Regions from separate parts of the Roseateles sp. PN1 genome, predicted to be linked through region 3. Evidence: predicted binding sites of a transcription regulator. Region 3 holds the regulator's gene; each other region holds the start of a gene.
The links. Region 3 encodes sigma-54, which starts transcription at its own class of promoters, with help from an activator protein. Its sites were predicted from a motif close to TGGCANGNAANCTGCTTT; they were not measured.
Positions count from the first base shown of each region.

Region 1: AABB87_RS14630 (TorF family putative porin) is a predicted target of sigma-54. The motif match lies at 1,239-1,256, and genes of this name have one in related genera.
Region 2: AABB87_RS06100 (PEP-CTERM sorting domain-containing protein) is a predicted target of sigma-54. The motif match lies at 1,679-1,696, and genes of this name have one in related genera.

Region 1 covers NZ_JBCARA010000009.1:29,012-32,285, reverse strand. Annotated here, with positions in the region: gene AABB87_RS14635 (YifB family Mg chelatase-like AAA ATPase) at 1-1,014, opposite strand, end outside; gene AABB87_RS14630 (TorF family putative porin) at 1,325-2,092, shown strand; gene glnK (P-II family nitrogen regulator) at 2,144-2,482, shown strand; gene AABB87_RS14620 (ammonium transporter) at 2,556-3,274, shown strand, end outside.
Region 2 covers NZ_JBCARA010000003.1:223,621-226,894, forward strand. Annotated here, with positions in the region: gene AABB87_RS06090 (N-acetylmuramoyl-L-alanine amidase) at 1-164, shown strand, start outside; gene AABB87_RS06095 (DedA family protein) at 217-867, opposite strand; gene AABB87_RS06100 (PEP-CTERM sorting domain-containing protein) at 1,000-1,641, opposite strand; gene mutL (DNA mismatch repair endonuclease MutL) at 1,853-3,274, shown strand, end outside.
Region 3 covers NZ_JBCARA010000001.1:394,637-397,910, reverse strand. Annotated here, with positions in the region: gene lptB (LPS export ABC transporter ATP-binding protein) at 1-737, shown strand, start outside; gene AABB87_RS01525 (RNA polymerase factor sigma-54) at 737-2,257, shown strand; gene AABB87_RS01520 (bifunctional diguanylate cyclase/phosphodiesterase) at 2,323-3,274, shown strand, end outside.

The sequences.
Region 1 (3,274 bases), on a different contig from region 3:
CCGGGCCGCCCGCGAGATCAAAATGCGCCCGGTCTCCAGCGGCTCACGCAAAGCCTCCAGGGCCTGGCGATTGAACTCCGGCAATTCGTCCAGAAACAGAACACCATGCAAGGCCAGTGAAATTTCACCCGGCCTTGGTGGCGAGCCGCCACCCACCAGGGCCACGGCTGAAGCCGTGTGATGCGGGCTGCGCATCGCTCGCTGGGCCCAGCGCTGCGGCTGAAACTGGCCAGCCAAGCTCAGCACCGCGGCCGAGGCCAGGGCTTCCTCTTTGCTCAATGGCGGCAGTAGGCCCGGCAGACGCTGGGCCAGCATGGACTTGCCGGTGCCTGGCGGGCCGACCAGCAACAAGGAATGCTCGCCAGCCGCGGCCACCTCCAAGGCCCGCTTGGCGCCAGCCTGGCCTTTGATATCGCGCAGATCGGGACCTGCAGCCTCTGACAGACGCGGCAGGGCTTGCGCGCGCGGCAGCGCCTCCTCGCTCGCCGGCTGCAGCGCCGCCACCACCTCCAGCAAATGGCCAGCGGCCAGCACTTGCACATCCTCCACCAGAGCCGCTTCGGCGGCACTGTCCTTAGGCAAGAGCAGCGCGCGCGCCGGGCCGCCCTGATGTTGCGCCTGGCTGATGGCCAAACTCATGGCCAAGGCGCCACGAATCGGGCGCAGCTCCCCACCCAGCGACAACTCGCCGGCACATTCCAGCTCGGCCAGCCGCGCAGCATCAATCTGCCCGCTGGCCGCCAACAGGCCCAGCGCAATCGGCAAATCAAAGCGGCCACCCTCCTTGGGCAGCTCAGCTGGTGCCAGATTGACCGTGATGCGCTTGTTATGCGGGAAGCTCAAGCCGCTATTGAGCAAGGCAGCACGCACCCGTTCCCGAGCTTCTTTGACCTCGGTGTCGGCAAGCCCCACCAGCGTAAAACTGGGCAAGCCGTTGGCCAGATGGACCTCCACGCTGACGGCAACGGCGCTCATGCCATCGAGCGAGCGGCTATGAAGCAGGGCGAGTGACATGCAAAAACACTCCCTTTTGGGCGCTGGCAGCAGGTTTTGGCAGGGCTTGCGCACAGCGGCGGTGCGCGCACCAAGATGATGCAGAGGGCATTGCGCACGACCCCCGTGCTGGTGCGCTCGTCGCCCACGTCACTCAGGGTAAGTGCTGGGATGAGCTTAGCGACTCAGGGCAGACCCGGGGGCTGGGTGGCGATTTGAGCGCGCGGGCGGGCCAGGGTTCTAGTTGGCACGGAAGCTGCAATGCCTGTAGCGAAGTGTTTCGCCAAGCTTGTTCTCTTCCTTTCATTCGAAAACTGCCAGGAGTCTTGCCATGAAGTCAGCCTTCCCCGTCTCGCTCGCTCTCGCCCATGCCCTCGCCTTAGCGCTGGCCTCGGCTGCCTTGCCCGCCTTGGCCGAAGAGCCGGCAGCCGCAGCCGCCAGCCCACTGAGCTTTAACCTCAGCCTGACCAGCGAGTACCGCTACCGCGGCCTGTCGCAATCGCGCATGGACCCAGCCCTGCAAGGTGGCGTGGACTACGCGTCCGAAAGCGGCTTCTACGTCGGCGCCTGGGCCTCGACCATCAAGTGGATCAAGGACGCGCCTTACAACGGCGGCGCCAATGCCGAGATCGACCTCTACGGCGGCTACAAGACCGAAGTGGCCAAGGGCCTGACCATGGACGTCGGCGTGCTGGGCTATATCTACCCCAGCAACAACTTGAACCCCAGCGCCAACACCACCGAGGTCTATGGCGCCCTGAGCTTCGGCCCGGTGATTGCCAAATACTCACACAGCGTGACCAATCTGTTCGGCACCGCCGACAGCAAGGGCAGCGGCTACTTCGATGTCTCGGCCACCTTCGACCTGGGCGAGGGCTTCACCCTGACCCCGCATATCGGCTACCAGAAGGTGAAGAACTTCAGCGCCGGCAGCTACACCGACTACGCCCTGACGGTGAACAAGGACTACGCCGGCTTCACCTTCGGCGCCGCCGTCATCGGCACCGATTCCGACGCCTATATGGGCGGCGCCAATGCCGACTCCCTGAAGAACCTGGGCAAGACCCATCTGGTGGTGTCGGTCAAGAAGACCTTCTGAGCCGCCGGCCTCACCGCATCACGATAGATAGAACCACGCGAGGAAACCACCATGAAAATGATCACTGCAGTCATCAAGCCCTTCAAGCTTGACGAAGTGCGCGAAGCGCTCAGCGCCATCGGCGTGCAAGGCCTGACCGTCACCGAGGTGAAGGGCTTCGGCCGCCAGAAAGGCCATACCGAGCTGTACCGCGGCGCCGAGTATGTGGTGGACTTTCTGCCCAAGGTGAAGATCGAAGCAGCCGTAGATGACGCCGTGGTCGACCAAGTGATCGAGGCCATCGAAGGCGCCGCCAAGACCGGCAAGATCGGCGACGGCAAGATCTTCGTCTCGCCGCTGGACCAGGTCGTGCGCATCCGCACCGGCGAAACCGGCAACGAAGCCCTGTAAAGCGCAGGGCGCACCAGCGCCCGATTCCACACGCTCAACGCTCAATTTGCTCCCCCCGTCTGGAGACTCGAACATGAAGAAACTCTTTGCCAGTCTGGCCTTGGCCGCCACGGTGCTCGCCGCACCCGCCGCCTGGGCGCAAGACACTGCCAGCGCCGCGGCCTCTGCGGCAGCTACCGCCAGCGCTGTCGTTGCTGACACCGCTTCCGCGCCCGCGCCTGCTGCCGCCACTGCGCCTGTCGCAGCAGCCGCAGCTTCCGCGCCTGCCGAAGCCGCCGCCGTTCCGGCCCTGGTGCCCAACAAGGGCGACACCACCTGGATGATGCTGTCCACCCTGCTGGTCATCATGATGACGGTGCCAGGTCTTGCCCTGTTCTACGGCGGCCTGGTGCGCAGCAAGAACATGCTGTCGGTGCTGATGCAAGTGATGGTGGCCTTCTCGATGATCGTGGTGCTGTGGGTGCTTTACGGCTACAGCCTGGCGTTCACCGAAGGCAACCAGTTCATCGGTGGCACTGACCGCTTGTTCATGAAGGGCATCTGGGATAACGCCACCGGCACCTTCGCCAACGCGGCGACCTTCAGCAAGGGCGTGGTCATCCCGGAAATGGTGTTTGCCGCCTTCCAGGCCACCTTTGCCGGCATCACCGCTTGCTTGATCGTCGGTGCCTTTGCCGAGCGCGCCAAGTTCTCCGCCGTGCTGGCCTTCCTGGCCCTGTGGTTCACCTTCAGCTATCTGCCGATCGCGCACATGGTCTGGTTCTGGGCCGGCCCTGACGCTTACACCAGCGC
Region 2 (3,274 bases), on a different contig from region 3:
TGCCCTCCATCCTGGTGGAGACGGCTTTTATCTCCAACCCCGAGGAAGAAGCCAAGCTGCGCGACCCGGACTATCAGGCCCGGCTGGTGGCGGCCCTCGCCACCGGCATTGCGCGCTACTTCGCGAAAAACCCGCCGCTGGCGCGGCATCGGCCCTTGTCCTGACCTTGCATGGCGTGGGGCGGGCTTTGCCCTGCCCCACCCTGTCTCGCAGCGCTTAGGCAGCCTGCTTCTTCTGCCGGCTGGCACGCCAGCCGCCGACGATGGCAATCAAGCCTGGCACGATGATCATGGCCCAGATGATCTTTTCCAAATTGCCCTTCACCCAAGGCACATTGCCAAAGGCATAGCCGATTGAGGTGATGCCCACTACCCACAGCAGGGCGCCACCGACGTTATAGGCGGTGAACTTGCCCCGGCTCATCGCAGCCACACCGGCCACAAAAGGCGCGAAGGTCCGCACAAAAGGCATGAAGCGGGCGATCACGATGGTGATGCCACCGTTGCGCTCATAGAACTCATGCGCGGTGTCGAAGGCACGCTTATTGAAAAAGCGCGACTGCTCCCACTGAAACACCTTGGGGCCAAAGTAGCGCCCGATCAGGTAATTGCACTGGTCACCCAGAATGGCCGCCACCAGCAACACAGCGATGGCTAGCGGCAAATTCATCAAGCCCGCGCCGCACAAGGTGCCGACGACAAAGAGAAGCGAATCGCCAGGCAAAAAGGGCATCACCACCAGCCCGGTCTCGACGAAGACGATCAGAAACAGCAGGGCGTACACCCACATGCCGTAGGCCTGAACAAAATCGGCAATATGCCGATCGACGTGGACGATGAAGTCAATGAGAAAGCTGATGAGTTCCATGGGCGGGCATTATGGGGGCAGGTGATTGCAAGCCGATGCTTGTGCGGCGCGTTGCGCGAACAGCGCATGAAAAAGCCCCCGCAGCGATTGGGCTGCAGGGGCTTGGCAATACAGGCGCAAGGCGCCAGCTGATTAGTTTGCCTTGCGCTTACGGGCCAAAGCCAGGCCCATCAAGGCGGCACCCACCAGGGCCAAGGAGGCGGGTTCAGGCACATTGCTGCTCTGCGCTGCATTGCCAACCAGCAAGACCTTTTCCCAGCCGTTGTCGCTATTCAAGTTGGTAAAGCTGCCAGCGCGCCATCCGCCCGAACCAGAACCGGTATGCCAGCACAAGCGATCACGTTCTTGCGTACCGGTTGTGTCACAACTATTGCGCGAAACGGTATCCGTGGCGCTCGCAAAGCCCCAGGAATAGTTGGTGCTGAAGTACCAGCCCACGCCATTGGCCTTATGGGTGGTATTGCTGGTGCCCGTGTTGAAGATCACGTCAGCGTAATTGGCCGCGGCCAGGACTTCAAAAACGTTGCTGCCGGTGCGGCGTGCGCCCATCATCAAGTAATCGCCTTTGCAGTTCGACAGCATGCCCGCGGTGCTCAGGCCATTGCTGCCGTATGTGGCGCTGAAGCACTGTGTGAAGCCCCAGGTATCGGTCACGGTAGCCGCAGCTACGTCGTTCTTAACGCCGAAGGGAACGATGGAAGCCTGAGCGGCGGAAGCGCCGAACAAAGAGCTGGCAACAAGGGAGGCGGCGATCAGGGCCTTAGCAAAAGTCATTTCTATTCTCAGTGGCAAATTGGTGACAGATTTTCATAAAGCACTATTCATGCCTGATCATGTAATCCCTTGATTTCAAGGTGATTTTCATCCATAAGAATATGGATCAAAGAACGTTTGTAAAGAATTCCGACACATTTCTCTGGAACAAGCTAGGCACCCGTTGGCTGCAAAAAACGATTTGCCGCTGTGCCCTTCTACAATCGGCCCCATGAATTCCTCCTGCGCTCCCGAAAGGGCGCCCGCCGCCGCCGCTGAGCCGCGCCGCGCCATCCGCGAACTTCCCGATGAACTGATCAGCCAAATCGCCGCCGGCGAGGTGGTGGAGCGCCCGGCTTCGGTGGTGCGCGAGTTGGTGGACAACGCGCTGGATGCCGGTGGCTCGCAGATTCAGGTCAAGCTGATGGCCGGTGGCGTGCGCAGCGTGGTGGTGGAAGACGACGGCCTGGGCATTCCTTTCGAGGAGCTGCCGCTGGCGCTCAAGCGTCATGCCACCAGCAAGATCCGCTCGCTGGACGAGTTGGAGTCGGTTGCCACCATGGGTTTCCGGGGTGAGGCCCTGGCCGCCATTTCCTCGGTGGCCGAAATGGCGGTGTCGAGCCGCTTCGAAGGTGCGCCACACGCCCACCGCCTGGATGCCCGCTCGGGCGAGTTGCAGCCGGCCGCGCGTGCCCGAGGCACCAGCGTTGAGGTGCGCGAACTCTTCTTCAGCACGCCGGCGCGACGTAAGTTTTTGAAGACGGATGCCACCGAGCTGGCGCATTGCGTGGAGTCGGTACGCCGCCACGCCCTGGCCCGGCCGGATGTCGGCTTCACGGTCTGGCATGAGGGCAAGCTGGTCGAGCAGTGGCGCGCCGGTAGCTCCGAAGCTCGCCTGCGCGATGTACTGGGCGAAGAATTCATGGCCGAGAGCCGCGCCGTGTTCGCCGAGACAGGCCCGCTGCGCATCTATGGCCGCGCCGGTCTGCCCGAAGCCGCGCGTAGCCGGGCCGACATGCAATACGTCTATGTGAACGGCCGCTATGTGCGCGACAAGCTGATCGCGCACGGCATCCGTTCCGCCTACGAAGATGTGCTGCACGGCCATCGCCAGCCCTGCTATGTGCTGTTCATCGACGTCGCGCCCGACCGGGTGGATGTCAACGTGCACCCAACCAAAATCGAAGTGCGCTTTCGCGATGGCCGCGAGATCCACCAAAGAGTGCGCTACGCGGTGCAAGACGCCCTGGCCTTGTCGCGCAGCAGTGAGCCTGTGGCAGCCACACCATCGGCCGCCGATCTGCAAGCCGCCCAACTGGCTGCCGCCACCGCGCCAGGCCAGCGCCCCAGCCCCGGCAACCCGCCTGCCTGGTTCGCGGCCAATGCCCCGCAGGTGCAGGTGCAGGAGCCGGCTGCGCCCGCCTACGGCGCGCCTGTGCAGAACCAGGCCCCGAGCGACTGGCGCGCACCGATTCACAACTCACAGCAAACCGGTTTGGCCCTGGCCGAAGCGGCCACCTTGTTTGGCGGCCGCGATTTCAGCGGCAGTTTGAACACGCAGTCGCTGAGCACCAGCACCGCGCCCGCGGCCAACGCCGCAGCAGCCGCCCTGCCCGACCATGCCTGGCCTTTGGGCCGCGCCATTGCGCAAATT
Region 3 (3,274 bases):
GCCGCCTTGACGCCACCGGTTTGGCCAAGAGCTACGGCGTGCGCAAAGTGGTCAAGAACGTGCACCTGGGCGTGGACAGCGGCGAGGTGGTGGGTCTGCTGGGCCCCAACGGTGCCGGCAAGACGACCAGCTTTTACATGATCGTGGGCCTGGTGCGCGCCGATGCTGGTGAGATCCACATCGACGGCAAAGAGGTCCAGCACCTACCCATCCACCAGCGCGCCCGCCTGGGCCTGAGCTATCTGCCGCAGGAAGCTTCGATCTTCCGCAAGCTCACCGTGGAAGAAAACATCCGCGCGGTGCTGGAATTGCAACTCGATGCCAATGGCCGGCCGCTGAGCAAGGCGCGCATCAATGAATTGCTGGAAAACCTGCTGCACGACCTCAGCATCGAAAAGCTGCGAGACAGCCCCGCCCCCGCGCTTTCGGGTGGCGAGCGCCGTCGTGTTGAGATCGCGCGCGCCCTGGCCACCCAGCCGCGCTTCATCTTGCTGGACGAGCCCTTTGCCGGCGTCGACCCGATCGCGGTGCTGGAGATCCAGCGCATCATCAGCTTCCTGAAGGCGCGCGGCATCGGGGTCTTGATCACCGACCACAATGTGCGCGAAACCCTCGGCATTTGCGACCGCGCCTACATCATCAGCGAAGGCGCCGTTTTGGCCGAAGGCACGCCCGCCGAGATTGTGGACAACGCCGATGTGCGCAAGGTCTATCTCGGCGAAAACTTCCGCATGTGATGAAACAGTCGCTTCAGCTGCGCCTGAGCCAGCATCTCTCGCTGACCCCGCAATTGCAGCAATCGATCCGGCTGCTGCAACTCTCGACCCTGGAGTTGAACCAGGAAATCGAGCAGATGATGGCGCAGAACCCGCTGCTGGATACCGAGGATGACATCAGCGTGGCCGCGCCCGAGATCAGCGAGCCGCCACGCGCCAGCGCCTCCGACGACAGCAGCGCCGACACCGAGTTGGGCGGCGGCGCCGACGCCGACGCCGAGAGCACGCCGGAGTTGCGGGCCGAAGACTTCGGCAGCACCGAGCGCGACGATTGGGAGAACGGCACCGAGCGCGATGACTTCGACGGCATCCGCGAACTACCCAGCAACCACAACAGCGGCAGCGCCAGCAATGACGGCGACGACGATCGCAGCGAGCAGGAGTTCGCCGAGATCAGCCTGCAAGAGCATTTGAATCAGCAGCTGGCCGGCATGCACCTCAGCCAGGCCGACCGCATGGCCTTGCAAGTACTGATCGAGTCGCTGGGCGAAGACGGCTATCTGGAAGACACGCTGGAAGACATCGCCCAGGCACTGACCAGCGATGCCGAGGAGCAAGAAGAGCTGCTGGACCATCTGCGCATCGCCCTGAAGTGGCTGCAGAACATGGACCCCGGCGGTGTCGGCGCACGCGACCTGGCCGAATGCCTAACGCTGCAGTTGCGCGCGTTGCCGCGCAGCCCGGCGCAGGTGATCGCCATCCTGATCTGCAAATCGCACCTGGAACTGCTGGCCAAGCGCGATAGCAAAAAGCTGATGGCGCTGACCGGCGCCGACGAGCCCTTGCTGCGCGAAGCGCAAGCCCTGATCCGCGCCCTCGACCCCAAACCGGGGCGGCGTTTCGCGCAAGGCCAGTCGCAGGCGGTGATCCCGGATGTGATCGTGCGCAAGGTCGGCCGCGAGCTGCGGGTGATGCTCAACCCCGAAGTCGCCCCCAAGCTGCGCATCAATGAGATGTATGCCAACGCCCTGCGGCAAACCCGCGGCGGCATCAGCAATAGTGCGCTGGGTGGCCAGCTGCAGGAAGCGCGTTGGTTCATTAAAAACATCCAGCAGCGCTTCGACACCATTTTGCGTGTCTCCAAAGCCATCGTGGAGCGGCAAAAAGGCTTCTTCACCCACGGCGCCCTGGCCATGAAGCCCCTGGTGCTGCGCGAGATTGCCGACGAGCTGGGCTTGCACGAATCGACCATCTCACGCGTCACCACGGCCAAATACATGGCCACCACCTTTGGCACCTTTGAGCTGAAGTACTTCTTCGGCTCGGGCCTGAGCACCGAGGCCGGCGGCAATGCCTCCAGCACCGCCGTGCGCGCGCTGATCAAGCAATTCGTTGAGGCGGAAGCGCCGAACAAGCCGCTGTCTGACAGCGCCTTGGCCAGCATGCTGGAAGAGCAAGGCATCCAGGTAGCGCGGCGCACCGTGGCGAAATACCGCGAAGCGCTGAAGATCGCCCCGGCCAATTTGCGCAAACCCTGCTGATTGATCTGCATCAAGGCTGAGGCAGGGGCGACTCGCTAAGGTGACGCTCCCTCACCTCGCCCACCATGTCCAGCCCAGCCCCCCATTCGGCGAACCGCCCCGGTTCGGTCTTCTGCATTCAGCAATTTCACGCGCAATGGCTGGTGTTCGCCCTGGCCTGCATGATCGCCGCGCTGTGTGCCGTCATCGGGCTCAGGCATGAACGCGCCGAGTTGCAGCAGCAAGAAAGCCAGCGCCTGCAAGGCCTAGTGCAAGTGCTGGACGGCATCGTGGCGCAGCAGCTGCATGGCATTCAGGCGGCGCTGCAGACCATCGACGATTCCCACGGCAAATGGCGCAACAGCCAGATGCAGCAAGATGCCCGCCCACTCTTGAGCGCCTTGGCCCAGGCCATGCCCGGTGTGCGCATGGCCGCCATCATCGATGCCCGCGGGCGCATGCGAGCCACCTCGCTGGCCGAGCTCCCCAATTTCGACGCCAGCACGCGCGACTACTTTCTGATGCCGAAAGCGGCGCCGCAGTACGGCATGCTCTATGTCTCACCGCCCTACAGCAATGCGCTGGGCGAATACACCATGAGCTTGTCGCGAGCGCTGTTCGATGCGCGCGGGCAATTCGCTGGCGTGGCCATGGTGACGCTAGACCCCGACTACTTCAAGCTGGTGCTGGGTGCGGCGCAAACCTCGGATGACACCTGGAGCGCCCTGGTTCACGCCGACGGCATGCTCTACAGCCTGCGCCCGCAGAACAATGCCTGGATGGGCCGCCGGCTGCTGGACCGGCCGGGCTCGCTACTGGCCCGCCATCTGGCCAGCGGCCAAGACGCCAGCGTTCAGCAAGGCCTGGCCCTAGTCAGCCGGGATGAGCGCCTGACGGCCTTGCAAACCGTGCGCACCCCGGGCCTGCAAACCAACCGCGCCTTGATCGTTGCCGTGGGTCGCCAGATCACCGCCCTGGAAGCGCCTTGGCAGCGCCAATGGCAGCAGACCCTGGGGGCCGGCTTGCTGCTGGCCATGG